Regions from separate parts of the Pelomonas candidula genome, predicted to be linked through region 2. Evidence: riboswitches for the same ligand, from Rfam matches in the RefSeq annotation. Region 2 holds a riboswitch; each other region holds the start of a gene.
What was found. Region 2 has a riboswitch for cyclic di-GMP ahead of ACG04R_RS15630 (S53 family peptidase). Riboswitches for the same ligand answer to the same signal wherever they lie in the genome.

Region 1: it holds a riboswitch for cyclic di-GMP, as region 2 does, so the genes downstream of both, ACG04R_RS08150 (hypothetical protein) here and ACG04R_RS15630 (S53 family peptidase) in region 2, are expected to answer to the same signal.
Region 3: it holds a riboswitch for cyclic di-GMP, as region 2 does, so the genes downstream of both, ACG04R_RS11820 (hypothetical protein) here and ACG04R_RS15630 (S53 family peptidase) in region 2, are expected to answer to the same signal.
Region 4: it holds a riboswitch for cyclic di-GMP, as region 2 does, so the genes downstream of both, fliE (flagellar hook-basal body complex protein FliE) here and ACG04R_RS15630 (S53 family peptidase) in region 2, are expected to answer to the same signal.

The regions. Positions count from the first base shown of each region.
Region 1 is NZ_JBIGIC010000003.1:413,642-421,313, forward strand. It holds gene ACG04R_RS08130 (copper chaperone PCu(A)C) at 1-118, opposite strand, end outside; gene ACG04R_RS08135 (GntR family transcriptional regulator) at 218-613, shown strand; gene ACG04R_RS08140 (ABC transporter ATP-binding protein) at 610-1,497, shown strand; gene ACG04R_RS08145 (hypothetical protein) at 1,510-2,967, shown strand; cyclic di-GMP riboswitch class I at 3,089-3,189, shown strand; gene ACG04R_RS08150 (hypothetical protein) at 3,285-4,148, shown strand; gene ACG04R_RS08155 (potassium transporter Kup) at 4,232-6,142, shown strand; gene ACG04R_RS08160 (SRPBCC family protein) at 6,150-6,593, opposite strand; gene ACG04R_RS08165 (flavin reductase family protein) at 6,653-7,129, opposite strand; gene ACG04R_RS08170 (M48 family metallopeptidase) at 7,270-7,672, shown strand, end outside.
Region 2 is NZ_JBIGIC010000007.1:175,688-183,359, forward strand. It holds gene ACG04R_RS15620 (ATP-binding protein) at 1-434, shown strand, start outside; gene ACG04R_RS15625 (serine hydrolase domain-containing protein) at 421-2,367, opposite strand; gene ACG04R_RS15630 (S53 family peptidase) at 2,407-4,215, opposite strand; cyclic di-GMP riboswitch class I at 4,264-4,359, opposite strand; gene ACG04R_RS15635 (sensor histidine kinase) at 4,501-5,793, shown strand; gene ACG04R_RS15640 (LytR/AlgR family response regulator transcription factor) at 5,790-6,554, shown strand; gene ACG04R_RS15645 (molybdopterin-dependent oxidoreductase) at 6,541-7,672, opposite strand, start outside.
Region 3 is NZ_JBIGIC010000005.1:143,988-151,659, reverse strand. It holds gene ACG04R_RS11830 (Hpt domain-containing protein) at 1-99, opposite strand, end outside; gene ACG04R_RS11825 (sensor histidine kinase) at 242-1,576, shown strand; cyclic di-GMP riboswitch class I at 1,629-1,724, shown strand; gene ACG04R_RS11820 (hypothetical protein) at 1,933-3,306, shown strand; gene ACG04R_RS11815 (response regulator) at 3,348-3,968, opposite strand; gene ACG04R_RS11810 (PAS domain-containing sensor histidine kinase) at 3,989-6,439, opposite strand; gene ACG04R_RS11805 (EAL and HDOD domain-containing protein) at 6,484-7,665, opposite strand.
Region 4 is NZ_JBIGIC010000010.1:252,007-259,678, reverse strand. It holds gene ACG04R_RS20080 (FliM/FliN family flagellar motor switch protein) at 86-427, opposite strand; gene ACG04R_RS20075 (FliM/FliN family flagellar motor switch protein) at 435-1,337, opposite strand; cyclic di-GMP riboswitch class I at 1,742-1,835, shown strand; gene fliE (flagellar hook-basal body complex protein FliE) at 2,286-2,600, shown strand; gene fliF (flagellar basal-body MS-ring/collar protein FliF) at 2,608-4,320, shown strand; gene ACG04R_RS20060 (FliG C-terminal domain-containing protein) at 4,325-5,332, shown strand; gene fliH (flagellar assembly protein FliH) at 5,329-6,030, shown strand; gene fliI (flagellar protein export ATPase FliI) at 6,030-7,349, shown strand; gene ACG04R_RS20045 (hypothetical protein) at 7,346-7,672, shown strand, end outside.

The sequences.
Region 1 (7,672 bases), on a different contig from region 2:
TGGCCTTCTGCGGCGCGACGGTGGCGCGCACCCAGGCATCGTCCACCTTCACGGCAGGGCTCTGGGCCTGCGCGGCCAGGGATGCGAACAGGGCGGAAGCGAGCAGCAGATGGCGCATGGCGGGTGAGGTCGACGACAAAACGCCGATTGTGCGACCGGGGGCTTGACCCTTACTGTCTACGTGTACTATAGTACTAGTACACATTGGCAGTTCCGCATGGACCCGACTCACTTCGTCCACATCAACACCGGCTCGCCCGAGCCCATCTACCGCCAGCTCATCGAGCAGGTGAAGCGGCGCGTGGCGGCCGGACAGCTGAAGGCGGGCGACGAGATCCCTTCGGTGCGCGAGCTGGCCCAGGCGCTGGCCGTGCACCCGATGACTATCTCCAAGGCCTATTCGCAGCTGGAGGCGGACGGCGTGCTGGAGCGCCGCCGCGGGCTGTCCATGGTCGTGGCCGCCCAGCACCGGCGCGCGCAGCCCACCGCCGACCGCGTTGAGCTGCTGCGCCCGACGCTGGAGAAGGCCGCCGCCGAAGCCCGCCAGCTGGAGCTGCCCAGCGCCCAAGTCCTGCAGTTGTTCAAGACCCTCCTCGACGAGCAAGCCCCATGACCAGCCCACACTTCCCGCACACCGACACCCTCAGCGCCGAGCTCCATGGCGTGACCCTGTCCTACGCCGAAGGCGCCAGCGTGCTGAACGGGCTGGACTGGCAGCTGCTGCCCGGCCAGGTCGTGGGCCTGCTGGGCCGCAACGGCGCCGGCAAGACGACGCTGCTGGAGACGCTGCTGGGCCTGCGCGACCCGCAGACCGGCAGCGTGAAGATCTTCGGCCAGGACGCCGCGCGGCTGGACGACGCGGCGCGCGCCCGCATCGGCTACGTGCCGCAGCAAAACGACTTGTTCGAGGGCTTCACGGCCACGCAGCTGCTGGCCTACTTCAGGAGCTTCTACCCGCGCTGGAACGAGTCGCGCGTGGAGGGCCTGCTGTCGCGCTGGGAGATCCCGCGCGACCGGCCCATCCGCAAGCTCTCGGGTGGCCAGCAGCAGCGCCTGTCCATCATCCGCGCACTCGCCCACGAGCCCGACCTGCTGGTGCTGGACGAGCCGGTCGCGAGCCTGGACCCCGTCGGCCGGCGCGACTTCCTGCGCGAGCTGGTGGACCAGGTGCTGGACCGCGGCACGACGGTGGTGTTCTCCACGCACATCCTGTCCGACCTGGAGCGCGTGGCCTTCAACCTCGCCTTCCTGAGCCGTGGCCGCATCGCGCTGCAGGCACCGCTGGACGACCTGCTGGAGCAGGTGCGCGCCTTCACCGGCAGCGTCAGCGAGATGGCCGGCCTGATGGGCCGCCTGGGTGTGCAGCCGCTCAAGCGCACGCCACTGGAGGCCGGCCGCGAGCGCGTGCTGGCGCGGCTGCCCGCCGACACGGCGTTGCCAGATGGCGTCGCGGCCGACCGCGTGAACCTGGACGACCTGTTCGCCGAGCTGACCTGACCTGACCTGACCATGACTGCAAGCTACAACCAGATCCTGCTGGCGGCCTGGCGCCAGTCGAACACGGACGGCAGCCGCTGGTTCCGCATCGTGTTCTACAGCGTGGTGCTGGTCGGCCTGGCCGTCGCGGTGTGGTTCATGCCGGTCATGCAGATGCGCATCGCCCTCGTCTGCGCGGTGCTCGTCTTTGCCCTGTTCGGGCTGTGGGTGCTGCTGCTGGTGAGCCTGCTGGAGCAGAACCACCCCACCACCACCCGCCTCGTGCCCGGCCAGCTGCGGCGGCTGCGCCAGGCCGCGCTGGTCGCTTGGTTGCTGATCAGTGGCGCGCAGGGCGTGCTGGTGTGGCTGATCCTGGCAGAGCGAGTGCCGTTGGCGCCGCTGCTGCTCGCGGCCGCCGCGGCCGGCGTGGGCGTCGCCTGGACGCAGCGCCACTGGATCTGGGCCATCGTGCTGTACACGGGCCCCTCCCTCATCACGCCGCTGCACCTGCAGCAGCGCCTGGCACCGCTGTGGCACGCGCTGGTCGATGTCTGGCAGCTGCAGCCCTGGGCCTGGCTGGCGCTGAGCCTCGTCGTGCTGGGCGCACTGCTGACGCAGGTCTTCGGCAGCGGAGATGCCGCCCACCACGCCGCCTACGAACGGCGCCGGCGCATGCTCAGGGCCGCACGCAATGGCATGACCGGCAACCGCGCCGGCATCGCCAACCTGGGCCGCGCCGGCGAATGGTTCGCGTGGCCGGTCGACGCCGGCGTCTCCCGGTGGCTCTCGCATCTGCTGGCCCGGGCGCAACCGACGCAGGCCAGCGTGATGGCTCGGGCCGAACTTGCGCTGCACGGCCTGCAGCACTGGCTGAGCCACTCGGTCAGCATGGCCCTGACTCTGGCGTGCGTGGTCCTGGGTGGCACCATGACGTTCAGGCTGTTCGGCATCTCGCCCGGCGCCATGTTCAAAGGCATGGCGCCAGCCATCGCCATCGGGCTGGGCATCGCCGGCTTCAACCCCGGCTTCGGGTTGCGCAACATGCTCTGGCATACGCGGCGCGAACAAGCGCTGCTGGTGCTGCTGCCCGGCATGCCCCAGGGCCCGCAGCTGAACCGTGCCGTGGCCTTCCTCCAACTGCGCCACTTCCTGCTGGCCTGGCTCGCGACGACGCTGCTGCTGGTCGGCCTGTTGATGCTGGCCGGCATGCCGTCGCTGCTGAGCCTGTCCATCGCGGCCCTGCCGCTGGGCATCCTGAACCTCACAAACGCGCCGGCCAGGATGCGTGCGCCGACGCCATGGGCGACGTCGCGTCCGGTGCTGGGCTTCTTCCTGGCGTACTCGGTGCTGTGGGCGCTGTGCGCCTTCGTGGACGGGCTGGTCTGGCCGCTGATGGCCGCCAGCGTGGTGCTCAGTACGGTGCTGCTGGCCCGGCGCTGGCGCACGCTGAGCCAGGCGCCATCGGCCCTGCCGGCCGGTCGGCTGGCCTGAGCAAGCCCGCCGCAAGCTTCAGAAACCGCCCGTCGCGAGCCGCCCGCCGCTCTTCCGGCGGGGGTGGTGATTCGTGAACTGGCGCACGGACGTGACAACGCTTGCATCCGCACACTGCGCCCCATGCAGTCGGCAAACCCGTTGAAAAGCGGGGACGCAAAGCCTCCGGTCTTCCCTGCCCCCAACCCTTGCCAAGGGGCAGCAGATAGCGGGGCCGCCCTGGGCGGACAGGGTCATGTCCGCAGCGTGGCACACGGGGAGGTGCCGGCTACTGCCCGGTAGCCCCACCCATGCACCAACCCGAAAGCACTCACGCCATGAAGACCCGCCTCATCACCACCGCCGTACTCGCCGTCATCGCCCAGCAGGGCTTCGCCGCCGACGCGACCGCCACGCAGACCGCCCAGCTCACCGGCCTCGTGCGCCTCGTCAAGAGCGATGGCAAGACCGTCATCGCCCAGGCCGCGCCGCTGCTTGTCACCACCAACGTGACGACGAGCAAGCTGCCCGAGATCACCGTCAGCGACAAGGACGCCTTCCTGAGCTCGCTGGGCCGCTGCGCCTTCAACTTCCAGTACGACGAGGTCAGCGCCACGGCCGTGGCCAGCAGCACCAACCGCCTCTACGGCAATGACGCGCTGATCGCACAGAACACGCAGATCGCGCTCACGCCCAAGGTCGTCAGGACGATCTGGACCCAGCCCTACCTCGTGGCCGGCGCGAACAACGTGAAGATCGTCGTCAACGCCGACTCGAGCGCACCGAGCATCGGCTGGGTGCGCATCAACGTGACCGGCACCTGCGGCGCGGCGACACCCGCGCCGGCGCCGGCGCCCACCACGGCCCCCAAGCCCGCGCCCGCCCCGGCGCCCACTGCCTCGGCCCCGACGCCTGCGCCGGCACCCGTCACCTACATCCAGCCCGGCTCGGGCGACTGGAACAACCTCAACACCGCGTGGGGCTACAGCAACTACGCCGTGACCCAGCTCAAGGGCAAGGGCTATGCGAAGTACGACGCGGTCGTGCGCCTGAACGCAGCGCTCACCGCGGCGATCACCGCGAAGAAGATCTCCAGCGGCGACTACGCCTCGCTGATGGCCGCCTGGAACGCGCTGCTGGCCGACCCCGCCTTCAAGGCCGCGATGGCGGCCATCGTGCCGACGACCGCCGGCAGGAAGTGAAATCGGCGCCGCCGGCAAGGCGGCTGCAAGCTCGGCTCTCGCCGAGGTGGCAAGCTGCCGCGCCCTGAGCGATGCTTGCCCCCATGACGACCGCGACCGACGCCTCCACCGACACCCCGCCCACGCAGCACCGCCACGGCCTCGCCGCACTGACGCTGGGCGCCATCGGCGTCGTCTACGGCGACATCGGCACCAGCCCGCTCTACACGGTCAAGGAGATCTTCACGCCGGCCACCGGCGTGGCCGTCACGCCGGACGCGCTGATCGGCGCCATCTCGGCCATCGTCTGGGCGCTGATGCTGGTCGTCACGCTGAAGTACGTCGTGCTGATCCTGCGCGCCGACAACCGCGGCGAGGGCGGCGGCCTGGCGCTGACGGCGCTGGCCACGCAGGCCGTGCGCGAGCGCCCCGGCCTGCGCCGCTTCCTGCTGCTGATGGGCGTGTTCGGTGCCACGCTGTTCTACGGCGACAGCGTCATCACGCCGGCCGTCTCCGTGATGGGCGCCATCGAGGGTCTGGAGATCGTCAGCCCCCACCTCGAAAGCTATGTGCTGCCACTGTCCATCGCGGTGCTCATCGTGCTCTTCGTCGTGCAGAAGCACGGCACCCATGTCGTGGGCCGCGTGTTCGGACCGGTCATCCTGCTGTGGTTCGGCGTGCTGGCCGTGACCGGCGCAATGCAGATCGCCCACCAGCCGGCCATCCTCGCGGCACTGAACCCGCTGCGCGCGCTGGAGTTCCTGGCCGGCCGCGGCTGGCAGGTCTTCGCCGTCGTCGGCGCCATCGTGCTGGCACTGACCGGCGCCGAGGCGCTGTACGCCGACATGGGCCACTTCGGCGCGAAGCCCATCCGCCTCGCGTGGACAGGCATCGTCTTCCCCGCGCTGGCGCTGAACTACCTCGGCCAGGGTGCGCTGCTGATGGCCGACCCCGCCGCCATCGACAACCCGTTCTACCGCCTCTTCCCCGCGGCGCTGGTGCTGCCGGTCGTGGTGCTGGCCGCGGCAGCCGCCGTCATCGCGTCCCAGGCCGTCATCTCCGGCGCCTACTCGATGACCAAGCAGGCCATCCAGCTCGGCTTCCTGCCACGCATGCCGGTGCGCAACACCTCGGCCGCGGAGGCCGGGCAGATCTACATCTCCAGCGTGAACTGGGCCCTGCTGGCGGGCGTGCTGGGCGCGGTGCTGCTGTTCCGCAGCTCCTCGGCACTGGCAGGCGCCTACGGCATCGCCGTCACGCTGACGATGATGATCACGACGGTGCTGACCTTCTTCGTCATTCGTCACGGCTGGCGCCTGCCCGCGCCGCTGGCCTGGGGCGCGACGGCGTTCTTCCTGGCGCTGGACGCGCTGCTGGTGGCCGGCTGTGCGATCAAGATCGTCGACGGCGGCTGGTTCCCGCTGGTGCTGGGCGGCCTGCTCTTCGTGCTGATGAGCACCTGGGCGCGCGGCCGCAAGGCCATGCAGCAGCACCTGGCCGACGAGGGCATCGAGCTGCTGTCCTTCGTCGAGTCCCTGCATGCCTACGGCGACGCCGAGCGCCCGCGCGCGGCGCGCACGGCCATCTACCCGGTGGCCAACCCGCAACTGGTGCCACCGGCGCTGCTGCACAACCTCAAGCACTACCAGGTGCTGCACGAGCGCAACGTCGTGCTGACGGTGGTCTTCTGCGATCGCCCCTACGTGCCCGACGCCGAGCGCCTGCAGCTCGAGCAGCTGGCGCCCGACTTCTGGCGGCTGACGCTGACCTACGGCTTCATGGACCAGCCCGACGTGCCGGCAGCGCTGCAGCTCTGCAACGTCCGCGGCCTGCACACCGAGCCTGCCGAGACCAGCTACTTCCTGAGCCGCGAAACCCTGGTGCCGCGCGCCGGCATGGCGCACTGGCGCGAAGCGCTGTTCGCGGCCATGAGCCGCAACGCCAGCAGCGCGGCGGACTACTTCCGCCTGCCGGGCAACGCGGTGGTGGAGCTGGGCACCAAGGTCCAGCTCTGACGCGGGCCTACTGCCGGATCTCCGGCTCGGCCAGCTGAGCCAGCAGCGTCAGCGACTCCTGCCAGCCCAGCATGCAGGCCTCGGCCGGGATCACGTCGGGGATGCCTTCCTGCCGGATGTGGACCTCGGTGCCGCAGAACACGGCGCGCAGCTCGACGGTGGTCGTCATCTCGCCGGGCAGGTTGGCGTCGTCGAAGGTGGCCGTGTAGCGCAGCTTCTGGCCGGGCACCAGCTCCAGGTAGCGCCCGCCGAAGCTGTGGCTGCCGCCGGTCGTGAAGTTCGTGAACGACATGCGCCAGCTGCCACCGACCTGAGCGTCCATCTCATGCACGGTGCCGGTGAAGCCGAAGGGCGGCAGCCACTTGGCCATCGCGGCCGGCGTCGTGAAGGCGCGGTAGACGCGCTCGGGCGGGCAGCGCAGCACGCGGTGCAGGGTGACGGTGTTGGCCATGGCAGTCCTTTGGAGTGGATACAGGCACGACGATCGGCACGCCACCGGATCGACAAGCCTCAGATCGGAAGCTCGGTGAAGTAGCGCCCACCGTGGAAGATCAGCGGCTGTGCACCCGGCCGCGACGTGCAGCGCTCCACCTCGCCGACGAAGATGACGTGGTCGCCCTCCTCGTAGCGGCTGCGGTTGGCGCACTCGAACACGGCCACGGCGCCCTCCAGCACCGGCGCACCGCCGGCGCCCTCGTGCCAGGCCACGCCGGCGAAGCGGTCGATGTCACGCGTCGCGAAGCGCTGGGCCAGCTCCTTCTGGTCCGCCGCGAGGATGTTGATCGCGTAGTGCGTGCCATGCGTGAACACCGGCAGCGAGCCCGCGCGCCGCGCCAGACTCCACAGCACCAGCGGCGGGTCCAGCGACACGGAGTTGAAGGAATTGGCCGTCAGGCCCACGAGGCTGCCGTCCGCCGAGCGCACGGTGACGATGGTCACGCCGGTGGCGAACATGCCGAGGGCGGCGCGGAATTGCTGGGGGTCCATATCAATGGCGCCCGGCCGCCCGAAGGCATGGATGCGCCCCCTCGGGGGGCAGCGAGCAGCGCGAGCGTGGGGGCTGATTCATTCAGGTGATTGTCGCCAGTCCTACGGGTGATGCGGCGGCGTCATCGCACAATGCCGGCATGCACGCCGACGACTTCCAGATCCACGACGACCTGCAGTTCAGCCATTCCATCGCCCGCCAGTTCGGCGCCTGTGGCGACTGCGTCGCGGGCCGCTGCGCGCCGAAGCAGCGCGGCCGCCGCCTCTTCACCGGCCTGATGGCTGCGACGGGCGCAGCGGCCTTCGCGCCGGCCTGGGCGCGCGAGGGCGTGGACGTCGGCCCCAAGAGCAAGTTCACCGGCCTCGTCTCGGCCGAGCAGCTGGAGCGCGAAGGCGGCCAGCAGTACGCGCTGATGATGCAGCAGGCTGACCAGCAGCGCGGGCGGGCGCCTTTGCAGCACCCGCAGCTGCAGAGGCTCCGCTACATCGCCCAGCGCATCATCCCGTTCAGTTACGAGTGGAACGACCGCGCGCGGCAGTGGA
Region 2 (7,672 bases):
AGCGGCCGCCCGTGGACATCGAGCTGCGCGAGTTCCTCGCCGAGACGCTGGCGCTTGCGCCGGGCCTGCCGCACCCGCTGCTGGCCGACGGCCCCGCCGTGCGCCAGCGCGCCCGGCCGCAGGCGCTGCGCCGGCTGGTGCTCAACCTCGTCGTCAACGCGCAGAACCACGGCGCGCCGCCCATCGAGCTGGCCTGTGGTCGGGACGACGGCGCGGCATGGATCGAGGTGCGCGACCGCGGCCCCGGCATCGCGCCGGCCCGCGTCGACGAGCTCAAGCGCCCCTTCCAGCGTGGCGACGCGGCGCGCGGCGGCAAGCCGGGCTCGGGCCTGGGCCTGGCCATCGTCGATCGCATCGCGCGCGCCGAGGGCGCGAAGCTGACGCTGCTGCCGCGCGACGGTGGCGGGCTGGTGGCGAGGGTCAGCTGGGCTTGACCGCCACGAAACGGTACTCGTGCTGCGAGTCTCGCAGCACCAGCGTCGGCTGGTCGGCCTTGTCGTCACGCACGAACTCGATGCCGGCCACGCCGGGGTCAATGGTCATGTAGCTCTGCGTGCCGTCCTCGTTCTGGCGCAGCGCGACTTCGCTGTTCCAGTGGTCGAACTGGAAGCGCAGCTTGCCGGCCTGACGACTGACCTTGACGTGACCAAGCTCGGGGCTGGCATAGCGTGCGGCCAGCGCCTTGGCGGCGGCGGCCGGCACCGGCAGCGTCAGCCGTTCTCGGAACTTGGCCAGCTCGGCCTGGTGGTTGGCGATGGACACCTTGAGGCGGTCGTCGGCCTCGGGCCGGCCGTCGAACACGACCTCCAGCAGCTTGCGCTGCAGCGGGCCACGCAGCAGCACGCCGGCGTCGGAGTTGGTGAGGATGGTCACGCCGATGCCGTACTCGGGCAGCCAGATCATGTTGGAGTGAAAGCCCAGCATGTCGCCGCCGTGCGAGGCGACGGTGATGCCGTACTGCGTGTCGACGATGAGGCCCATGCCGTATGTGATGTCCTCGCCGACCATGACCTGCGGCTTGTAGCGCTCGGCCCAGTTGGCCTCGCCGATCAGCGGGCGCCCCTCGGGCGTGCGGCCCTTGTTCAGTTCCATCAGCACGAAGCGGCTGAAGTCGTTGGGCGAGGTCCACACCGCCCCGGCCGGCCGGGCCGGGAGGATGGTGTAGTTCAGGTCCATGCTGGCGCGGCGCGTGCTGCCGTCGACGGCGTCGCCGTGCGGCATCGCGTGGTTGCCGCGCATGACCTTGGCGTAGTCGAAGGTGGTGTTCTTCATGCCCAGCGGGCCGAACAGCAGCTCCTGCATGGCCTCGTCGTAGGCGGCGCCGACTTCCTTGCCCGGCTTGAGCGCCGCGGCGGCGATGAAGCCACCGGCGCCCACCATCAGGTTGCTGTACTGGAAGACCTCGCCGAACTTGCTGGTCGGCTTCATCGTCGCGAGCTGGTCGAAGGTGGTCCGGGCCGGCGCCTTGCCGTCGGCAAAGATCCAGTCCAGGTCCTGCCGCGGCATGCCGGTGCAGGCGCAGACGAGGTGCCGGATCTGCACGCTCTTGGTCACGTCCGCGTCGGCGAGGCGGAAGCCCGGGTAGGCCTCGGCGGCGGGCTGGTCCCAGCGCAGCTTGCCGGCGTCCACGGCGCGGGCCAGCAGCGCCGTGGTCATCGCCTTGGTGTTGCTGGCGGCCATGAACAGCGTGTCGGCGTCCACCGGTGCGGGCTTGCCCAGCTCCCGCACGCCCAGGCCGCCGGCCCAGACGACCTGCCGGTCGCTGATGAAGCTCAGGCCCACGCCGGGCACGCCGAGCTGCTTCATGCCGTCGGCGACGAAGGCCTTGAGCTGCTCGACGCGCTCGGGCGTCAGCGGCCTGGCGGTGCGGCCGGCGAAGCTCTCGCGCTGATAGCCCTGTGGCCGCAGGCTGGCGAAGAACTTGCCGATGGGCGCGCCGCGCTTTTCCAGCGTCGCGTCGGCGGCCTGCAGAAGCAGCACGGACCAGGCCTTGCCGTCGCCGGTGCTGGAGCGCCTCACGATGGCCTGCAGCGTGAGCTTCTCGTTGGGCGAGGTCTCGTAGTCGAAGACCTGCTGGTCCACCCAGCCATTGCGGGCCGGCCGTGGCGTGGCCAGGCGCAGCGTGCGCTTGAAGCCGGGGTCGACGAGCTGCCAGGCCTGCGCGACGGCATCGGCCGCGTCCCTGGCGCCGGCGAGGTCGACGACGGTGATGGTCGCGTCGCCCTCGGGCGCGGTGAACGTCAGCAGGTTGCCGGTGCTGCTTGCCGTGAAGGCTTCCGGCGGCGAATAGCTGTGGCCGGCGGAAGTGGTGTCGGCGTTCGCGGCGAACGCAGCGGCGAGCAGTGCGGTGATCAGCAGGCGGCGCATGGGGGCTCCTTGATGAGGAGCCCGCATGCTAGGCGTGGTTTACGACGCGCTGATCTTCACCGCGACCGTGCCGGTCGTCGTATGGCCGAGGTTGTCCTTCAACGTGATGACGAGGTTGTAGGTGCCCGTCACCGGCTTGGCCCAGGCCAGAGCGATGGCGGTGCTGCTGGCCGACAGGCTCATGCCGCTGGCCGCACCGCTGATGCTGATGGACAGCGACGTGGCACCGGGAGCGCTGTAGCCGATGCTGGCGCTGAGCGCCTTGCCGGCCACGCCGCTGATGCTGGTGGTCGTCAGCTGGGGCCCCGCCGAGGTCGTGGTCGTCGTCGTGGACGTGGACGTGGATGTCGAGCTCGTGCTGGACGAGGTGGCCGCGCCCAGGCTGGTCAGCAGCGCGCTGACGTTGGGCGTGCCCCAGCCGGTGGGCGTGTCGTAGCCGGTCTTGGCCGTGCAGGTGGTGCAGCTGCCGTTGCTGCCGCTCGACACGTCCTTGAAGACGGTGGCGTAGGTCGTCGGCACGGCGCCGATCTGCTGGTAGATGGCCGCGTGCGGCTGGCCCAGCAAGGCCTTGGCCGAGGCGACGCGCACGGCGTTGGCCACGGCGAAGAGGCCGGCCCATTGCGGCGTGGACAGGCTGGTGCCGCCTGCGCTGACCCAGCGCACGGTGGTCGTGCCGGAGGCGATCAGCGCCACGTACTGGCCGGAGTTGGGGTCGGCGTTGAAGGCCACGTCGGCCACCGCGCGGCGCGCGTAGCCGCTGATGCTGCCGCTCTGGTAGCTGGGCAGCGCGACGTAGGCGCTGGTGCCACCGCCGGTGCCGGTCCAGGTCGTCTCGCTGCGCGAGCCGCTGCCGCTGTAGGTCAGCGTCGTGCCGCCCACGCCCACCACCTTGCTCGACACCGACGGCCAGGACACGGCCGCGCCGTTGTCGCCGGTGGCGGCCAGGTAGGTCATGCCGCTGGCGGAGAAGATGCTGTCGTAGCTGCCGACCCAGCTGCCCTCGGACGCGCCGAAGCTCATGGACACGACGCCCGTGCCCATTTTGTTGGCCAGCGCCACGCCGTTGGACAGGCTGGTCACGCCGGCGTCCGGTGCCTCGATGAGGACGATGCGGGCCAGCGGCGCGGTGGCGTGTGCCCATTGCACGTCGAGCGCGATCTCGGTGGCCCAGCCGCTGTCGTAGGCGGGCGCCGTGGCGGTGAGCGCGCCGGCCGTCGTGCTGTAGGCGATGACCAGCTCGCAGCCACTGCTGGACGCGGAGGCCAGCGGCAGCGTGGCGGTGGCCGCCAGCGTGCGAGAGGTGCAGGTGGGCAGGCCGAACTTGCTGTTGAAGGCGGCCAGCTCGGCGACGACGTTGGGGTCGTGCTTGGCGTTGACGATGTAGATGGTCTGGCCGGCGCCCAGCTGCGCGGCGGAGGCCGACAGCGCCGGCAGGCCGTACGCGGCGCGGATCTGCGCCGGCGTGTACGTGGTGACGGTCGTCGTCGTGGCCATCGGCGCGGCCTCGCCGCTGGCAGCGGCCAGCGCGGTGCGGCGCTGGGCGTAGTCGTCCAGCGCGGCGAGCGTCAGGCCCTTGGTGGCGATGCCTGCTGCGGCCTGCGTGCGGTGCGGCTCGGCGTCGGCGCCGATGTCGGCGGGCGGCTCCAGCTCGGCAGCGGCGATGTGGAAGCTGTGGCTGGCCTCGGCGCCGGCGGCCGGGTCGAGATCCACGCTGAGCGCGACGTCGGTGGTCGCCGCGCTGGCCTGCACCGTGGCCGTGGTGTCGGTGCTGCTCGCGCCGCCTCCGCAGGCGGTCAGTGCCGCGGCGGTCAGGAGGCTGAGGGTCCAGGTGAGACGGTTGCTGCGCATGGCCGGTGTCTTGCAGTGAAGAGGGCCACGCCGGACAAGACCTCAGGTCTTGGCGGCCCCGCTGCCATGGCACTTGCGTGATGCACGTGCTGTAGGCCGGAAGCTTTGCGTCCCCATCTTTCGACGGGTTTGCCCTCTGGGTTGGTAAACGGGTTCAGTCTAGGCGCCGGGTGGGGCTTCAGATGCAGGCCGCTGCGGCCGGCGCGTGACTTCTGCCGCGGTGCCTGGGCATGACTTTCGTTGCCATCCGTATCTGCAGTTTCGTTGCTTTGTGTCGCGCCTGAAATGCACGCGCTTTCATGCTGCGGTGCGCGTCTCGTGCAGCGCTGGTGGCGCTTCGTGCGTGTGCTGCGGCGGTTCGCCGCTCCGACGCGAGCCGACCGGCCGCGCGCCTCTAGAGTGCCGGCCATGCACAGCGCCAATCCCCTCGCCCACGGCAACCGCTTCCAGCGCGCCTACTACCGCTGGGCCCTCCCGTACTACGAACGCTACGGCCAACAGGACCCGGCGCTGCGCGAGCGCGTCGAGCTCATCGACATCCACCTGTACTCGCGCCGCGGCCTTGGCGCCTGGGTGGGCTGGCTGCTGGGTCTGGCCGGCACGGTGGCGTGGGTGCTCGGCAAGGGCGCGACCTGGGGCGCGGCGCTGGGCACCGGCATGCTGGTCTGGGTGCTGCTGAGCATCGGGCTGCTCATCATCTGGCTGAACCCGAAGCGCAGGCCTGGGCGGAACGGCTTCAGCATCGTCCGTTTTGTGCTGATCCTCGCCGTGATGGTGCTGGCCGTGGTCTGCGGGCGCGGCCTGCACGACGGCCAGCTCGACGGCGACCGCATGCTGGCGGCGCTGCGCGCCTCGACCCACACACTGCTGCCGATGGCCGCGGGCCTGGCGCTGCTGATGGCGGGCGTGGCGCGGGTCGGGCGGGCGGCGTACGAACAGCAGTTGTCGCGGCTGCAGCTGGTGGCCGAGCGCGATGCCGCCGCGCGCACCGCCGCCGAGGCCGACCTGCGACTGTTGCAGGCGCAGATCCACCCGCACTTCGTCTTCAACACGCTGGCCACGCTGCAGCACTGGGTGGACCGCCGCGACGAGCGCGCCGGCCCGCTGCTGCGCGAGCTGACGGGCTTCCTGCGCCGCAGCACCGAAATGCTGGGCCGCCCCACCGTACCGCTGGCCGATGAGGCGCTGGCTGTGCGCCACTACCTCGCCATCCTGGCCACGCGGCTGGATGGCCGCGTGCAGGGCGACGTCGACATCGCGCCGGGCCTGGCCGCCGAACCGGTGCCGCCGGGCCTGCTGCTGACGCTGGTGGAGAACGCCGTCGAGCATGGCCTGGAACCCAAGATCGGTGGCGGCCGCCTGACACTGGCGGGCGGCCGCGAGCCGGACGGCCGCTGGTGGCTGCGCGTCGACGACGACGGCCTCGGGCTGGCGGACGGCGCCGAAGACGACGTGGGCCTGGCCAACCTGCGTCAGCGGCTGCGCCACCACTTCGGCGAGCGCGCCCGCTTCACGCTGCAGCGCCGCGCCGAAGGCGGCGCACGCGCCGAGATCCTGATCCATCCCGAGACGACATGACCCGACTGCTGATCGCCGACGACGAACCTGCGCCCCGTGAACAACTGGCCGACGCGCTGACCCAGGCCTGGCCCGACGCGCGCATCGTGGCCCAGGCCGAGCACGGCGCCGACGCGTGGGACCAGTGGCTGGCCCATGAGCCCGACGTCTGCTTCCTCGACATCCGCATGCCCGGCCTGTCGGGCATCGACGTGGCACGGCGCATCGCCGGCCGCTGCCCGGTGGTGTTCGTCACGGCCCACGGCGACCACGCGTTGCAGGCCTTCGACGCCGGCGCGGTGGACTACCTCGTCAAGCCGCTGGAGCCGCAGCGGCTCGCGCAGACGGTGGCGCGGCTGCGCCAGAACCAGCAGCGTCCGGCGCCGGCCGGCGACGCGCTGCAGCAACTGCTCGCGCAGCTGGATGCCCGCCAGCGCCGCCCGGCCTGGCCCGACACGCTGCAGGCCGCCGTGGGCAAGGAGGTGAGGCTGATCCGCGTCGGTGACGTGATCTATTTCGAGTCCGACAGCCGCTACACGCGCGTCGTCTACGCCGAGGCGGGCGAGCAGCGCGAGGCCTTGCTGCGCACGCCGCTGAAGGACCTGCTGGCGCTGCTGGACCCGGCGCGCTTCCAGCAGGTGCACCGCTCCACCGTCGTCGCGTCCGCGCAGATCGCCAGCGCGCTGCGCGACGACGACGGCAACATGGCGCTGCGCCTGCGCGGCTCGCGCGACACGCTGACGGTGTCGCGGCCCTTCCAGGGCCTGTTCAAGGGACAGTGATCTCCACGGCGATGCCGCTCAGCACCGCGTTGCCCGACAGCGGGTCGCGCATCGCGTCGTCCAGCAGCGCGTTCATGTTGACGCCCGGCCGCTCGCGCGCCACGCCCAGCTGCACGCCGTCCAGGTCGTGCCCCCAGCCGTGCGGCAGGCTGACGACGCCGGGGCTCATGTCGGCGCTGCGCTCGACGCGCGCAATCAGCTCGCCAACGGCGCTCTTCACCTTGGCGAACTCGGCCAGGCCCAGCCGTTCGGCGTCGCCGGGGTTGACCAGCAGCGTGCAGCGGTCCGGCCCCTTGGCGAGCACGGGCAGGTTGTGCATCCAGCTGTTGCCGGAGCGCGTGTCGCGGCGGCCGATGAGGCTGAATTCGGGCGCCGGTGCGGCGCGCACCTCGGCGAGGTCGGCCAGGATGGACGGGGGCGCCAGTTCGATCTGGCCGCTGGGCGTGCGCAACACCTCGGGGATGCGGGATTGCAGCGCGCCCAGGTCCACGCCACCGCCCTCGACGGTGCTCGCCGCCTTGACCTTGGCGAGATTTAGTCCGTCGGGCTTGCGGCCGAACTGGTCGCCGTAGGGGCCCACGCGCAGCTGCAGGTCGATGAGCCGCTCGGGGCCGCGCCAGGGTTGCAGCGCGGCGAGGATGGCGGGCGTCTGGTCGCCGGCAAAGCGGTGCACGTCGGCCGCGATGGCTTCGTCGTCCAGTTGCTGCACGTCCACGCCCAGGCCGCGGCCTTCCAGCAGCGCGCACAGGCGCAGGATGGTCTGCCACTCCTGCGGCGTGCCGGCCGCGGCGTCGAACACCGGGCCGGAGAAGCGCGCGTGGTTGCGGTGGCTGAGCTGCGGGAAGGCGACGTCGAAGTGCAGGTCTTCCAGCGGCGAGAGGCCCGGCAGGATGACGTCGGCGTGGCGCGTCGTCTCGTTGACGTAGATGTCCAGGCTGAGCATGAAGTCCAGGCCTTCCAGCGCCTTCGCGATGCGCGGGCCGCCGGGGGCGGACAGCACCGGGTTGCTGGCGATGGTGATGAGGGCCTTGACCTGGCCTTCGCCGGGCGTTTCCATTTCTTCGGCCATGACGGTGATCGGCAGCTCGCCGAACACCTCCGGCGCGCCGGATACGCGG
Region 3 (7,672 bases), on a different contig from region 2:
GACGCGCTCCAGCAGCTTGTTGCTGCCGCTCGGGTCGAGCTCGCGCAGGCGCTTGATCGCCTCGGGATCGAGCAGGGCGGCGGGAGTGGAAGCGGTCATGGATGGGCGGCGCACGGCATCCCCGCAAATGTAGCTTGGGCAGGTAGGGGGGCCAACGCGAAGAAATGCACAGATTCGGCGCTGTGCACACCCTCGTGCATATGCACGTGGGGACGCGGAAGCGCTGCCTACAATGATCTGCATGAACAGCCTCAGCGACGACAGCGCGCCATCGCGCCGCCTGGAGCGGCGACTGCCGATGCGGCTGCTGGTCCTGGGACTGGCCGGGGCCGTGCTGCTGATGCTGCTGCTCGGCATGCTGGCCGTGCTGGCCCTGATGCGGGTCTTGGGCGGCGAGGTGGGGCTCGCCCACGCTGCTCTGGTGCTGACGGCGTTCTTCACCGGAGTCCTGGTGCTCGTCGCCGCCGCGCTGGGCTGGCATGCCGGCGTGCGGCTGACACGTCAGCGCCTGTCCGAGCCGCTGCGCGACGCGCGCCAGCAGTTGCTGATGCAGGCGCAGCTGCAGCGCGACTGGCAGTGGGCCACCGACGCCACGCACCGCCTCGTGCGCTGGCAGGCGCCGCAGGGCGCGCCGGCGTCCAGCTGGGTCGGCGCCGGTGCCAGCACGCAGCTGCTGTGGGAGCGCTTCGCACCCGCCGAGCCCACCGCCCAGCTGCGCGAGCGGCTGGATGCCCACCAGCCCATCTCCGAGCTGCAGCTGGCCGCCGCCGACGGCGACGCGCGCTGGTGCCTGCGCGGCCTGCCCTGCATCGACTCGCAAGGTCATTTCACCGGCTACGTCGGCACCGCGAGGCCGCCTGACAGCGTCCAGGCGCCTGCGCCGGCCCTCGCGCCCGTTCAACCCGACCTGACCTCCGAGCATGAGTCCTTCAGCTACACCGTCTCGCACGACCTGCGCGCGCCGCTGCGCGTCGTCGAGGGCTTCGCCCGCATCCTGAAGGAAGACTACGGCGGCCGGCTGGATCGCGTCGGCAACGACCACCTCGACCGCGTCATGAGCGCCGCCGCGCGCATGAACAGCATGATCGACGCGCTGCTGTCGCTGAGCCAGCTGTCCACGCGACCGCTGGCATGCCAGCCGGTCAACCTGTCGCAGCAGGCCGGTTACGTGATGGAAGAGCTGCGCCGCTCGGCCCCGCTGCGTGAGCTGGAGCTGGACATCGAGCCGGGCCTGACCGTGCAGGGTGACCCGACGCTGCTGCGCATGGTGCTGGAGAACCTGCTGGGCAACGCCTGGAAGTACAGCGCCAAGGTGGACTGCACGCGCATCCGCTTCGGCAGCGCGGAGCAGGGTGGGCGCAGGATCTTCGTCGTGTCGGACAACGGCGCCGGCTTCGACATGCGCTTTGCCGAGCGGCTGTTCGGCGTCTTCCAGCGCCTGCACAGTGCCAGCGACTTCCAGGGCACGGGCGTGGGCCTGGCCCTGGTGCGCCGCATCGTGCGCCGGCATGGGGGAGACATCTGGGCGGAGTCCGCGGTCGGCGAGGGCTCGCGCTTCTACTTCACGCTGGGCTGATTGCAGGCCGGGTGTGCGAAATGCACGCCGGGTGGCCCGTGGGTGCGGCAACAATTCGTAACGGCACACCCGAGCGAAAGCCGGGGTCGCAAAGCCTCCGGTCTACGGCCCACCAACGGTGAATGGCCACGATAGCGGGGCCGCCTCATCGCCCGCCATGGCGCGATGGGCGGCCGGCACGCCTTTGCGCCTGCAGGCTGGCTGATCCCGCGCTCGCATTGGTGTCCTCCGTCGGTCTTTGACCCTGTTTCCGTCCTGCCCCTGGTCGAGCCGCGCTTGCGCGCGCGATCGATGGGTCGGTGCGTGCGGGCGCCAGCCGACGGGTCTCCAGACCAGCACCTGATGAGGAAATAGTGATGCGCCAGATTTTTGCCACCCTTGCCGCCGCCATGGTGATCGGCTTTCATGGGGGCACCCATGCCCAGGCAGTGGACGAGGATGCACTGATCGAGAAGATGCGCAGCGGCATGGCCCAGCGAGGGCAGACGATGAGTCCGGAACAGGAACTCACCATGCGGCTGAAGATCCGCGAAACCATGGCACGCATGCAGAACCTGGGCAACGGCGGCGGTCTGGCTGCCCCCCTGATGGCTCCCGGCGTATCCCCGATGGCGGCGCCCATGCCTGCAGCTGCGCCGCCGTCGGTGCGTGGCACCGCGGAACTGGCCCAGCAGATCGCCGCGCTGCCCGCGCCGCAGGCCGTGCAGTTCGAGCCGCGCAAGGACGGCTTTGTCGTCAACGGTCAACTGATGGTGGACCCGGAAGGCAAGGTCGGGCGCGCGGCGGTGGACCCGCTCACGGGCGACTTCGCCTACCTGGTGCAGCGCATGGATGGCAGCCAGGTGCTCAAGCGTGGGCGCGGGACAGCGGCGCCGCTGACCGTGGGGCAGGTCAGCGCCCGGCCGGGCCAGTGGATGGTGCAGACGGTCGACGGCCAGACGTTGGCGGGCGACGGGCTGGTGCTCAGCTCCCAGGGCGCCTTGGTGCTGCGCGCAGCCAGCGCCTTCGAGTTCCGGCCTGGGCAGCCGTTGCGCACCATCGCCATCCCGGCGGGCTGGACGCCCGTGCCGCTGCAGCGTGGTGACGTGGCGAGCACGCGCACGCTGCTGCTGGAGAAGGACACCTCCGGCCAGCCGGCCAAGGACAGCCTGGTTGGCAGCGTGACGGGCCTGTTCAGTCTGGCCAAGCGCGTCGTGGGCGCCGAGGAGCCGAACGACTATGCGCTGTTCCATCTGGACAGCGGCATGCTCACGCCGTTGACGATGTCGCTCGACGACAAGCAGGTGACCCGCTACAGCGACTGCCGCCGCCAGAACGCCGTGGTGAACCGGTGCAACAACGCCACCTCGTATGAATCGCTGTGGAACCCCGATGGCTCGCCCAACAACTTCCACTATTTCTGGCAGGCTCAGTGGTTCAACACGCCGGCGGGGCCCGTGGCCGTGGTGCGCCAGGGTTCGACCAAGGAGGTCCGGCTGTTCGATCTCACCACCGGCAAGCAGGTCGTGGCGTTCCGCCGTCCCATGGGCATTGCCAGGCACAGCGCGGAGCTGACACCCGAAGGCAAGCTGCGCGTCACGGCTCAACTGGCCTTCACCAGCTACACGCTGGAGGATGCCCGTGCGCTGCTGGATCAATCGCCTGACCAGCGCGGCGTGGCGGTGGAAGGCACCATCATCGCGGGCCAGTCGGAAGGGGCTGCACCGGTCTCCAAGCCCGCGGGCGGCTGAGACCGTCGCGGGTGGCACAGGCGCGGGCCGCGCCGGCGCCTTCAGCCGGCCCGCTGCCCGGGCCGGGCCAGCAGCTCGATCGCATCGACGATGCGCCGCGCCTGCTCGGGCAGGCTGTGGCCATCGGCCGAGGCCAGGCTCATCAGGCGGGCCAGCGCCTCGTCACGCGGCAGCGAGTAGCGGTGCATCAGCACGCCGACGGCCAGGGCCGTGGCGTCGAGCGTGGGCAGTTCGGAGGGGGGCTCGAAGGCCTCGTTCCGCTCAACCGGGGCGGGCGGGAGCGCAGTGGCTGGTGCCGCCGAGCGCGCGAATGCGGCCTCCACGGCGGGCACGATCTGCGAGATGTCCAGCGGCTTGACGAGGTAGGCGACCGCGCCCAGCTCCTTGACCTTGGCGACCGTCGCCTCGTCGGCAAAGGCCGACAGGAACATGAACGGCGTCTGCAGGAACTCGCGCAGGTAGGCGGCCACGTCGAAGCCGGTCAGCCCCTCCATGCGGATGTCCAGCAGGGCCAGCTCGGGGCGGTGCTCGCGGGCGAGCAGGATGGCGTCGTCGCCGTTGTCGGCGTCGATGACCTCGAAGCCGGCCTGCGTGAGCCCGTAGCTCAGCGTTGCCAACACCAGTCGGTCGTCATCGACGACCAGGATCTTGCCCTTGCTCACCGCGCCCCTCGTTCGACCAATCAAGAACTTGGTTTTATGGCCGGATTGTGAACCACGCTTGGCGGAATCAATTCCAGCCGGCAAACGACGTCACCGCCCTGCTGTTCCAGGCTGAGGATGGCGCTGCGCCGCGGCAGCAGCGCGCGCACCAGGCCCAGGCCCGACACGCCGCTCTTCACGTTCTGCAGCAGGAAGCCTTCCGGCAGGCGGCCCGGGTTGACGATCTCGACGACGACGCCGGTCGTGTCGCAGATGAGCTGGCAGCGCACCTGGGCGTCGTGGCCATGCTTCAGTGCGTTGCCCAGCAGCTCGTTCAGGCTCAATGCGATCGGGATGGCCTCGGCCTCGGGCAGGCACCAGTCGTCCATCAGCGCGCCACCCTCGGCGGCCGTCGTGATGACGCGGCCCTGCATGCGCTGCACGGAGCCGACGATGGCGTCGAACACACGCTTGAGCACCAGCGGGCCGGTGGCGCCTACCTGCAGGCCGTAGACCTGCGCGATGGCCTGCACCTGGCCGACGGCCTCCTTCAGCACCGGCGCCACCTCGGGCCGGCGCTGGGCGATCTGCTGCAGCAGGCCGGCCACGCCCTGCAGGTTGTTCTTGATGCGGTGATGCACCTCGCGCACCAGCAGCTCGCGTTGCGAGATGGCGGCCTGCAGCCGGGCCTGCTCGGCGGCGCGCTGCTCGGTCACGTCGCTGGCGACCAGCAGTAGCAGCTCGGGCGTGTCACCGCTGCCGGCCAGGTGCAGCAGGCGGGCGTCCCAGATGCGCGTCGTGTTGCCCGTCGGCACGTGGTATTCGCGCTGTACGACGGTCTGGGACTCAAGCGCCTCGCGCATGTCGGCAACGACCTGCGAGCCCTGGTCGTCGCCAAAGAGCAGCGACGGCGTGCCGCCCAGCAGTGCCGTCTCGGGGCGGCCGGCCAGTGTCGCGGCGGCGTGGTTGAGCTTGACGATGCGCAAGCTCTGCGCCTCGTGCAGCGTGATGGCCAGCGGCGCGCCTTCGATGATGCGGGCCAGCGAGGCCTGCGCCAGCCGGCTCTGCGCCTCGGCCTGGCGGCGGCGGTCGATGTCCAGCAGCGCGTAGGTGGTCTGCTGGGTGACGCCATCCGGGCCGGTTTCGCGCGGCGTCTGCACCGCGTTGCCGATGACCCAGAACTCGCGCCCGTCGCGGCCGCGCAGCTTGCATTCGAAGACGTCGCTGCCCGGCTCGGCGTGGAAGGCGTGGTCGTCGTCCTCCGGCGCCAGCACGCCCATGGGCTGGCCCAGCACATCCTCCAGCTCGCAGCCGAACATGCGCCGCGCCGAGCGGTTCATCCACTCGATGCCGTCGGGGCCGACCGTGACGATGCCCACCAGCACGGAGTCCAGCACCGCGCGCTCGCTCTCGGCGCGCAGCAGCAGCGCGTTCTCGGCCTGGGCCTGGGCCGTCACGTCCAGCGTGACCACCGACGTGGAGCGCCGCCCGCCGGCCAGCAGGCCCGGGGCCACGCGGGTCAGCAGCCAGCGGCGGCCCAGCTCCGGGTGGCGCACGGCGTAGCGCACCTCGACGGCGTCGCCCTTCTTCAGCGCGCGCTGCAGCCGCTCGAACTCGGGCAGCGACGCCGGCTCGACGATCTCGCGGTTGATGCCCTGCAGCGACGCGACCGACTGCTTGGCGCCGACCTTGAACGGCGAGCCCTTGCGGTGGGCCTTGACCCAGCCAGCCTCGGGCTGGAAGGTGGCCAGGCCCACGGCCGCGGTGTCCATCAGCGCGTCCAGCTGCTGATGGGCGAGGTCGCGTTCGTGCTCGGTGCTGTGGTCCTCCAGCTGCGCCAGCAGCAGCGCGCGACCCGCCTGGCGCCACAGCCGCAGCCGCGCCCGCAGCCAGCGGTGGCGCCCTTGCGGGTCGACGAATTCGGCTTCGGTGACCAGCGGTGGGTCCGGCTGGCGCTGCGCCGTCAGCGCCGGCAGCGGCGCGCCATGGTGCCAGCCCAGCAGCGCCTGCAGCAGGTCGGGCAGGTCGTTGAGGTGGCGGGGCGCGCCGGGGCACAGCGCGTCGAAGGCGCTATTGCGGCGCAGCAGCGCGCCGCTACCGGCGTCGGCCAGCGCGGCGGGCTGGGGCGACAGGGCCAGCCATTCCACCAGCGGAGGTTCGCCGGCATCGGCCGCGCTCAGGCGCGCGTGCAGCAGCCAGTTCGGGCGGTCGCGCAGCAGGTGCAGCGTCGCGCGCTGGCCGTCGGCAAGCTTGAGCGGCGGGGCCGGCGGCGCGGCGCGGCCGGTGTCGATGGCCTGGGTGGCATCGTGCAGCCAGGCCTCCAGCCGGGCGCCCGCTGCCTGGCGCAGCAGCCGCCAGCCCTCGGCGGCGTCACCGCCCAGCCATTCGCGTGCGGCCGGATTGGCACGCAGCGCGGACAGGTCGGCCCGCAGCGTCAGCACCGGGTCGCCGACGAGGTCCAGCAGCGCAGCGGAAGCGGGCGGGCTGAACATCCTTCAGCCGCGTAAGGGAGTGGCTTCGGTCGGCCCGGCGGAGCTCATTCCAGCTGAGCCGCCTTGTGCAGCGCGCGCAGCACGCAGGCATTGATCTCGCCGGCGCCCAGCATCAGCGCGTCGGCGCGGTCGCGGTAGTCGAACACGCTCTCGGCCTCGATGGCCTGCACCAGTTGCAGATAGGGCAGGAACGGGCCGGTCTCGTCGACCAGCGCCTGGCGCACGCGTTCGGGCACCGGGATGCTCTGCAGCAGCTTCTCGAACGGCGCCTTCAGCATGTGGTCCAGCAGCGAGAAGAGCCCGCAGATGAACATCTCGTCGCGCTGCTCGCGGTCGTCCATGCCGGCGGCGAGTTCCTCCATCAGCAGGCCGCGGCGCACGGCGCCGAACATGATGGGGCGCATGCTGTGGTCGCTGCTGGCTGTCGTCAGCAGCAGGGCCAGCCAGCGCTTCAGCCGGGCGTAGCCCAGCAGCATGATGGCGTGGCGGAAGCTGGATACCTCGACCGGCAGGCCGAAGGCGGCGGAGTTCATGTAGCGCAGCAGCTTGAAGGCGAGGCTGGGGTCGCGCTTGAGCGTCTGCTCCAGGCGCTCGACGTCCTCGCCTTCGTCGACGCGCGACATCAGCTCCATGATGACCTGCAGGTCGGCGGCGATTTCGGTCTTGGCGCCGGGGACGGGTTCGTAAGGGCCGTCCATGGGCCAGCCGATGACGGCGTGTGCGCCGGCCTTGAACGCATCGTCGATGGCCGCGGCGCCGCGGATGCCGGTGCAGATCAGCTCGGTTCCGGCCGGCGCGCTCTGGCCGGGCTCCAGCGCGACCTGTTTGAAGACGGCGGCGACGCCGGCGGGCAGCGGCGCGCTGGGCAGGCCCTTGAGCAGGCCGCGGTGGCCGGCGCCCTTCAGCGCGGCGATGGTGTCGGCGTGGGCGGCGTCGGCGGCGATGAAGGCCGGCACCTCGATGGTCGTGGGCTCGACCGGTGGCTGGGCCAGCAGGGCGCCGAGCAGCGCCTCGCCCTGCGGGCTGACGATGGCGCCGCCCTGCGGGAAGGTGGCGGACAGCGCGGCGAGCAGCTCGGCCTGGTCGACCTTGGCGTCGGGGCGCAGCGGCACCAGGGCCAGCCGCGTGCCGGCGATGGCGTGCTGGCGGTCGATGACGGGCGAGTAGCCGAGGGCGACGCCGGGCAGGATGGCGTGATCGAGGGCGGCGGGGGTGTTGTCGGACATGGCGCGG
Region 4 (7,672 bases), on a different contig from region 2:
CATGGGATGCCCACTGGGCATCCCAAGTCCGGGCTCACTCCCGCCGAGCGGGAGCGAGCTTGCTTGGGGCGGCCCCGCGCGGCGCTCATGCCCCAAGCTGGTCGAGGTCCAGGCCGTCGATCTCGATGACCTTGAGCGCGTGGCTGTCGCCGCTCACGACGACCTCGGCGCGGCCGATGGCGGTGCCGTTGACCTTGAGCGTCAGCGGCGCGCCGGCCAGCGTGTCGAGCTCGACCACGCTGTCGGGTTCCAGCTGGGCCAGGTCGTGCAGCGAGATGCGGGCTTCGCCGACCTCCAGCGTCAGCGTGACCGAGATCTTGCGCATCAGCGCCGGCATGTCGCGGCGCGGTGCGCGCGTTTCGGGAGCAGGCTCGGCCGCCACGTCGATCATGTCGATCAAGCCGTCCATCGTGTCGAGGTCGTTCATTGCGGGATCACTCCAGGTCTTGGAAAGAGGTCAGGCACAACTGGCCCTGGTGCTCGGCCACCTGCGCGTGGAAGAGCGCGGCGCCCTCGACACGCACGGTGGCCTGCTCCAGGTGCACGGGGATCAGCGACCCTGGCTTCAGGGCCAGCACGGCCTCCAGCGGGAGGCGCTGCTCGAGCAGCTGCGCCTTCAGCAGCAGCGGCAGGCGCTTGCCCAGCGAGGGCGTGGCGCCGGCCTTGCGGATGCCACGGGTGCCGCGCAAGGCCGCGGCCAACGCACGCAGCACGACGTCGATGACGCCGCCATCGATGACCAGCTTGACGGTGGTCGGCTCGAGATCGGGCGCGCAGAGATCCAGGCTGAGCAACCAGGCGCCGGCCGGCATGCGCGGCAGCGACACGGGCACCCAGGCCCCCAGCGGCTGCAATGGCGCCATGCCTTGCGCGGGCGCTTCCGTGCCCTGTGCCAGTTGGCCCAGCGCGCGCAGGCAGCGCTCGGCCAGGCTGCGGGCCAGCGAATGGCGCAGGCGGTCCTCGGTGGCCGTCTCGGCGGGAGCATCTGCCACCGTCTTCAGTCCCAGCCGCTGCGCCAGCATGTGCAGCACCAGGCCGCGCTCGATCAGGCAGGCCAGCGGCTCCCGCGCCTCGGGCGTCTGCAGCCAGCGCCCGGGGGTCGGCGGCTCCGCGCCGCCGTCGAAGGGCGTGACGCGCGCGGCCACGATGTCGTAGGACGTCTGGTAGCGGAGGTTCCAGTGCTGCTGCAGTGCCTGGTTCAGCGCTTGGCGCAGTTCCTCGGCAACCCGGGGCAGCAGATGGGTGGGACGGCCGAGGCTGCGGCTGTCCAGCCGCTGCAGCGGCGAGGTCGTGGCGCGCGGCTGGGCGCCGGCGCGAACGGTGCGGGTGTTGGACATGGAGGCTGGGGCCGAACCACAGCCCGGCGTGCCGGGGGGCTTGGCAAGGTGGTGTTGAATACCTGAACCACCGGGCTGAATCCCGTGTGGCCGATCGTTCCCGATAACGGATCTAGATTTTATGTGCGCGATTTAATTTCTGCACGCCGGCGTCCGCCTAAAACCCCTGGAGGGCAGGACCGGCGGCAAAAAATCACAGCAAACCTGGAGGGTATCCGGGCCGCCAGGGCAATTAACCCCACGCCTCGGGCGGAGATTTCAAATCACGGCAAAAAGGGCTGTTTTTCGAACAGCACAAGGGGGAGCGACCCCCGTCGAGCGTGAACCAGTTCACACTCTGGATGTTTCAGCTCGTCAGTTTTCTTACCGTATGCCGTCAAAAACGGACTGCTGCGCTACAGTTCGGGGCATCAGGGCACACCCGTGCGAAAGCCGGGGTCGCAAAGCCTCCGGTCTACAGCCGGCCTCCGGGCCGGCCACGATAGCGGGGTTGCCAGACCTGAGTCTGCGGTGCATGTGACGCATGCACCACTGGCTACTCATGCCTAGCCGGGCCGCCTCGCGCGGCCTGTTGCGACCTGCCGGCTGCTCGCCGATCGTGCCCCCGTGCAACACAGGGAGCATTTCATGTTCAGGTTCTTCTCGACCTCCTAGACCGCCTGGTCTGCGCTCGCGACATCTCGATTCGCGGCGCGCTCTGCCATTTTCAATTCCAAACATCCCGCCGGCCCGGATACCAATTCCTCGGGTCAGGGCATCGTTTTGTCTTGAATATATTCCCGAGCCACGCCCGCACTTTAATACTCGGGCCGGTCGGCAGAGCCTATTTCGAGCGTTATTGATATTCGTTGATGGCAGGCATACCTGCCGACACGAAGGATTCCGCTCGCCTGAACGATTCATGATGACGGAGTTATGGACATGGACGCGATGGTTACTGGCATGAATATGGAAAGCCACGGGCTGGCCGCCCTTGGCCGTGATTTGCAGGGCGTCCAGCAGGAGGCCGAGCAGATTGCCGCCGCTGCCGACGCCGGCAGTGCCCAGGCCGGCGCACACGGCTTCGAGCAGATGCTGCGCCGCGTCGACGCTCAGGGCCACGACGCCCAGGCGCGCATGCAGTCCGTCGAGCGCGGCGAGAGCGACGACCTCGTGGGCGCCATGCTCTCCAGCCAGCAGGCCAACCTGTCCTTCCAGATGCTCATGCAGGTGCGCAACAAGGTGATGGGCGCCATGGACGACCTCTTCAAGCTGCAGTTCTGAGCCCTCCATGCAGACCCTTCCTTCCACGCGAACCACCGAGGCCAGACTGCTGCCGGCGCCGGACTGGCGCCAGCGCGCCGCCGAGCTCTGGCGCGGCCGGCCCAGCCTGACGGGCGACTGGGTCCGCAAGGCCTGGCCGGTGATCGGCCTGGCACTGCTGGGCACGCTGGTCGTCGCGCTGCTGCTGTGGCGCGACCAGGCCAACTACAAGCCGCTGTACGGCGCCCACGAGCAGATTCCCACCGCCGACGTGCTGCCCGTGCTCGATGCCGAGCACGTGCCCTACCGCCTGCATCCCGACAGCGGCCAGGTGCTGGTGCCGGACGGCCAGCTGGGCCGCGCGCGCATGCTGCTGGCCAGCAAGGGCGTGGTTGCCCGGCTGCCGGCCGGCCTGGAACTGCTGGACCACAACGACCCGCTCGGCGTGAGCCAGTTCGTGCAGGACGTGCGCTTCCGCCGCGGCCTCGAAGGCGAACTCGCGCAGAGCATGATGGCCATCGACGCCGTGGCCGCCGCGCGCGTGCACCTCGCGCTGGCCAAGTCGAGCGCCTTCGTCGTCAGCAGCGCGGACAAGAACTCCGCGTCGGTCGTGCTGACGCTCAAGCCGGGCCGCCAGCTCTCCAACGAACAGATCGCTGCCGCCATCCAGCTCGTCTCGGGCAGCGTGGCCGGCCTGGACCCGCAGCGCGTCAGCCTGGTGGATCAGCAGGGCCATCTGCTCTCGGCCCGCGTGGACCTGAGCGAGGGCTTCGACGCCGCCGCCGCCAACGAACCGCAGCGGCGCGTCCAGGACGAGGTGCGCGCCAACGTGCGCGAGCTGCTCGCCCCCGTGCTCGGCGACCAGAACTACCGCCTCAGCGTCACGGCCGAGATCAACAACGACCGTGTGCAGGAGACCCGCGAGCAATACGGCAACGCGCCCAAGGTCACCAGCGAGGCCATGCGCGACGAGCAGGACCGCCAGGCCCTGGCCCTGGGCGTGCCCGGCTCGCTGAGCAACCGCCCGGTCAGCGAAGCGGCCACGGCCGCCTCGGGCGCGCAGGACGGCGGCGCCACCAACCGCCGGAACGCCTCCACCCGCCAGTACGCCTACGACCGCAACATCACCCAGGTGAAGAAGAGCCGCGGCCGCCTGGAGCGCCTCAACGTGGCCGTGCTGCTCAACGACGCAGCCGCACCCGCCGGCGCCCCGAAATGGACGCCCGAGCAGATCGCAGGCATCGAGCGCGTGCTGCGCAGCGGCCTGGGCATCGACGCCGACCGCGGCGACAAGCTGACGTTGTCGGCCATGAGCTTCCCCAAGCCGCCCGTGCCGCCGCAGTGGTGGGAGGAGCACGACACCTGGATCGACGTCGGTGGCTGGGCCGCCTACGGCCTGGCCCTGCTGCTGGGCTACCTGCTGATCGCCCGCCCGGTGCTGCGCATGGCGCAGCAGGCCGTGGCGCCGCGCCCGGCCGCCACGCCGCGCGCCGCGGAGGCCGCGCCGACCACGCTGCAGACGGCCGAGCCCGCGCTGGCCGCCGCCTCCGAGGCCCAGCCCGCCGTGGCAGGCCCGCGCACGGCCGTGACGCCGCTGCTGGAGAACTACGAACTGCCGCCGCCGGGCTCGCCCGTCGACGTGCTGGTGGACCACCTGAAGGTGCTGGCGGGCAAGGAGCCCGAGCGGGTGGCGGAAGTCGTCAAGCAATGGGTGCAGAGGAAAAATGGCCGAAGCGACTGATTTCATGCTGCCGACCAGCGCAGCCTCGTTGAGCCCCGTCGAGCGCGCGGCCATCGTGCTGCTGTGCATGGGCGAGGAACCCGCCGCCGCCGTGCTGCGCTGCCTCGCGCGCGACGAGCTGCTGGGCGTCACCCAGGTGATGTCGCGGCTGTCCGGCATCAAGGTGGACTGGGTCAAGACCTCGCTGCAGCAGTTCTTCGACGACTACCGCGAGCAGAGCGGCGTGCACGGCGCCTCGCGCAGCTACCTCAAGCGCTCGCTGGACCTGGCCCTGGGCGGCGAGATCGCGAGCAGCGTGCTCAACAGCATCTACGGCGACGCCATCCGTCCCAAGATGCAGCGCCTGCAATGGGCCTCGCCCAAGTGGCTGGCCGAGCAGATCTCGCGCGAGCACCAGCGCATGCAGGCCGTGTTCCTGGCCTTCCTGCCCAGCAGCATGGCCGGTGCCGTGATCGAGGCCCTGCCCGAGTTCCTGCGCGATGTCGTGCTGCTGGAGATGGCCCGCCTGAGCGAGGTCGACGCCGAGTTGCTGCACGAGCTCGACGACATGGTCGAGCGCTGCATCGCCGGCCTGGGCCAGCAGGGCGCCAGTGTGGAAGGCGTGCGCCAGGTCGCCGAGATCCTCAACCGCATGCCCGGCCAGCGCCAGCAGATGGTCGAACTGCTGCGCGCCCACGACCCCGAGGTCGTCGGCGAGATCGAGGTCAGCATGTACGAGTTCTTCATGCTCTCGCGTCAGAGCGAGGCCACGCTGCTGCGCCTGGTCGAGGACGTCGCGCTCGAGGTCTGGGCCGTGGCGCTCAAGGGTGCCGAAGCGCCGGTGCGCGACGCCATCCTCGCCGTCATGCCGCGCCGCCAGGCCCAGGCCTTCGAGGACCTGATGCGCCGCGGCGGGCCCATGCCCAAGAGCCGCGTCGAGCAGGCTCGCGCCGAGATCATCGCCCGCCTCAAGGCCCTGGCCGACGCCGGCGAGATCCAGGTCCAGCTGTTCGCCGAGGCCTCCGTCGAATGAGCACGACGCGGCCTCATCGCTTTCCGCCGCTGCTGCAGCTGCGCCAGGGCCACGAGCGCGTCGCCGGCCTGGCCGGTGCGCAGCTGCAGGCCGCGCTCGCCGACGGCTTCCAGGAAGGCATGGGCAAGGGCTACGCCGAGGGTCACGCCAGCGGCCTGGCCGCCGGCCAGGAGGAAGCGCGCCGCATCGCCGAGGAGCAGGGCTTCCAGCAGGGCTGGGAACGCGCGCGCGCCGATGCCGGCGAGCGGTTCGCCGGCCCGCTGGCCGCCGTCGAGGACCTGCAGCGGCAACTGCGCCAACTGCAGGACGACTACCAGAACGCGCTGCGCCGCGAGGTCGTGGACCTGGTCGAGCGCGTGGCCCGCCAGGTCATCCGCGCCGAACTGACGCTGCGCCCGACCCAGTTGCTGGCCCTGGTGGACGAGACCCTCGCCGCCATGCCGGCCGTGCCGCGCGAACAGGTGCGCGTGCACCTGCACCCCGAAGACCTGCAGCGCCTGGAAGAGCTGGCACCCGAGCGTGCCCGCGAATGGCGGCTGCAGGCCGACGCCCAGCTCCAGCCTGGCGAATGCCGCGTGCTGGCCGGCTCGCGCGAGGCCGACGCCGGCTGCGCGCAGCGCCTGGACGCCTGCATGCGCCAGGTGCGCGAACAGCTGCACGAGCCGGCCGCACCCGCGCTCCAGCCGGAGGCCGCCTGATGCTCTCCAACGCCCTGCGCCGCGTGGCCCTGGACGAGGTGCCCGTCGCCACGCCCACCGGGCGGCTGCAGGCCGTCACGGGCCTGCTGCTCGAAGTGAGCGGCTGCGCGCTGCGCATCGGCCAGCGCTGCCTCATCGAGCGAGTCGGCGAGGACGGCGCGGGCGACTGGATCTCCGCGCAGGTGGTGGGCTTCCGCGACCCGGTGGCCTACGTCATGCCGTTCAAGAAGCCCGAGGGCCTGGTGCCCGGCGCCCGCGTGCTGCCGGCGAACGAGCGCGCACCGCTGATGATCGGCCCCGAGTGGCTGGGCCGCGTGGTCAACGGCCTAGGCGAACCCATCGACGACCTCGGCCGCCTGGGCGGCGAGCACCTGCTGCCGGCCACGCCACCGCGCGTGAACCCGCTGCGCAAGCAGAACGTGCACGAGCCGCTGGACGTGGGCGTGCGCGTCATCAACGGCCTGCTCACCCTCGGCCGCGGCCAGCGCGTGGGCCTGATGGCCGGCTCCGGCGTCGGCAAGAGCGTGCTGCTGGGCCTGATCACGCGCAACACGGTGGCCGACGTCATCGTCGTCGGCCTGATCGGCGAGCGCGGACGCGAGGTGCGCGAGTTCATCGAGATGTCGCTGGGCCGCGAAGGCCTGGCCCGCTCGGTCGTCGTCGTGGCGCCGGCCGACGAGTCGCCGCTGATGCGCCAGCGCGCCACCGAGCTGTGCCACAGCATCGCCGCCCACTACCGCGACCAGGGCCAGCACGTGCTGCTGCTGGTGGACTCGCTCACACGCTACGCCATGGCCCGCCGCGAGGTGGCCCTGGCCCTGGGCGAGCCGCCGGCCACGCGCGGCTACCCGCCCTCGGTGTTCTCGCAGCTGCCCGAGCTGGTGGAGAGCGCCGGCAACGGCGAAGGCCCCGGCAGCATGAGCGCCATCTACACCGTGCTGGCCGAGGGCGACGACCAGCAGGACCCGGTCGTCGACACGGCTCGCGCCATCCTGGACGGGCACATCGTGCTGTCGCGCGCGCTGGCCGAGCGCGGCCACTACCCGGCCATCGACGTGGCCCAGTCCATCAGCCGCTGCATGAGCCTGGTAGCCGGCCGCGAGCAGCAGGAGTCGGCCCGCCGCTTCAAGCAGCTGCTGGCGCGCTACGAGCAGGTGCGCGAGCTCATGCCGCTGGGCGCCTACGTGCCCGGCGCCGACCCGGCGGTGGACCGCGCGGTGGAGCTCTGGCCACGCATGGAAGCCTTCCTGCACCAGGGCACGCGCGAGAGCGCGCCGCTGCAAGGCTGCCTGCAACAGCTGCGGGAGCTGACGTCATGAGCCGGCAGCTGCACGCCAACCTCGACCAGCTGCACGCGCTGCGCGAGCGCTCGCGCGACCAGGCCCAGCAACGGCTGGCCGAGCAACAGCGCCTGTGCGAACGCATCGCGGGCACGGTGAGCCGGCTCGAGATGCTGGCCGACAGCGCCGCGCCGGCGCCGGCCGACGGCCGCCTCACCGCGACGCTGCTGGCCAACCACGCGGCCTACAAGGACCGCGTGCTGGACCTGGCCCGCAGCCAGCGCCAGGCCCTGGCCAACGGCCAGGCCGCTGCGGCCACCGCCCGGGCCGAGCTGATGGCCGAGGTGCGCCGCGAAGCCGCA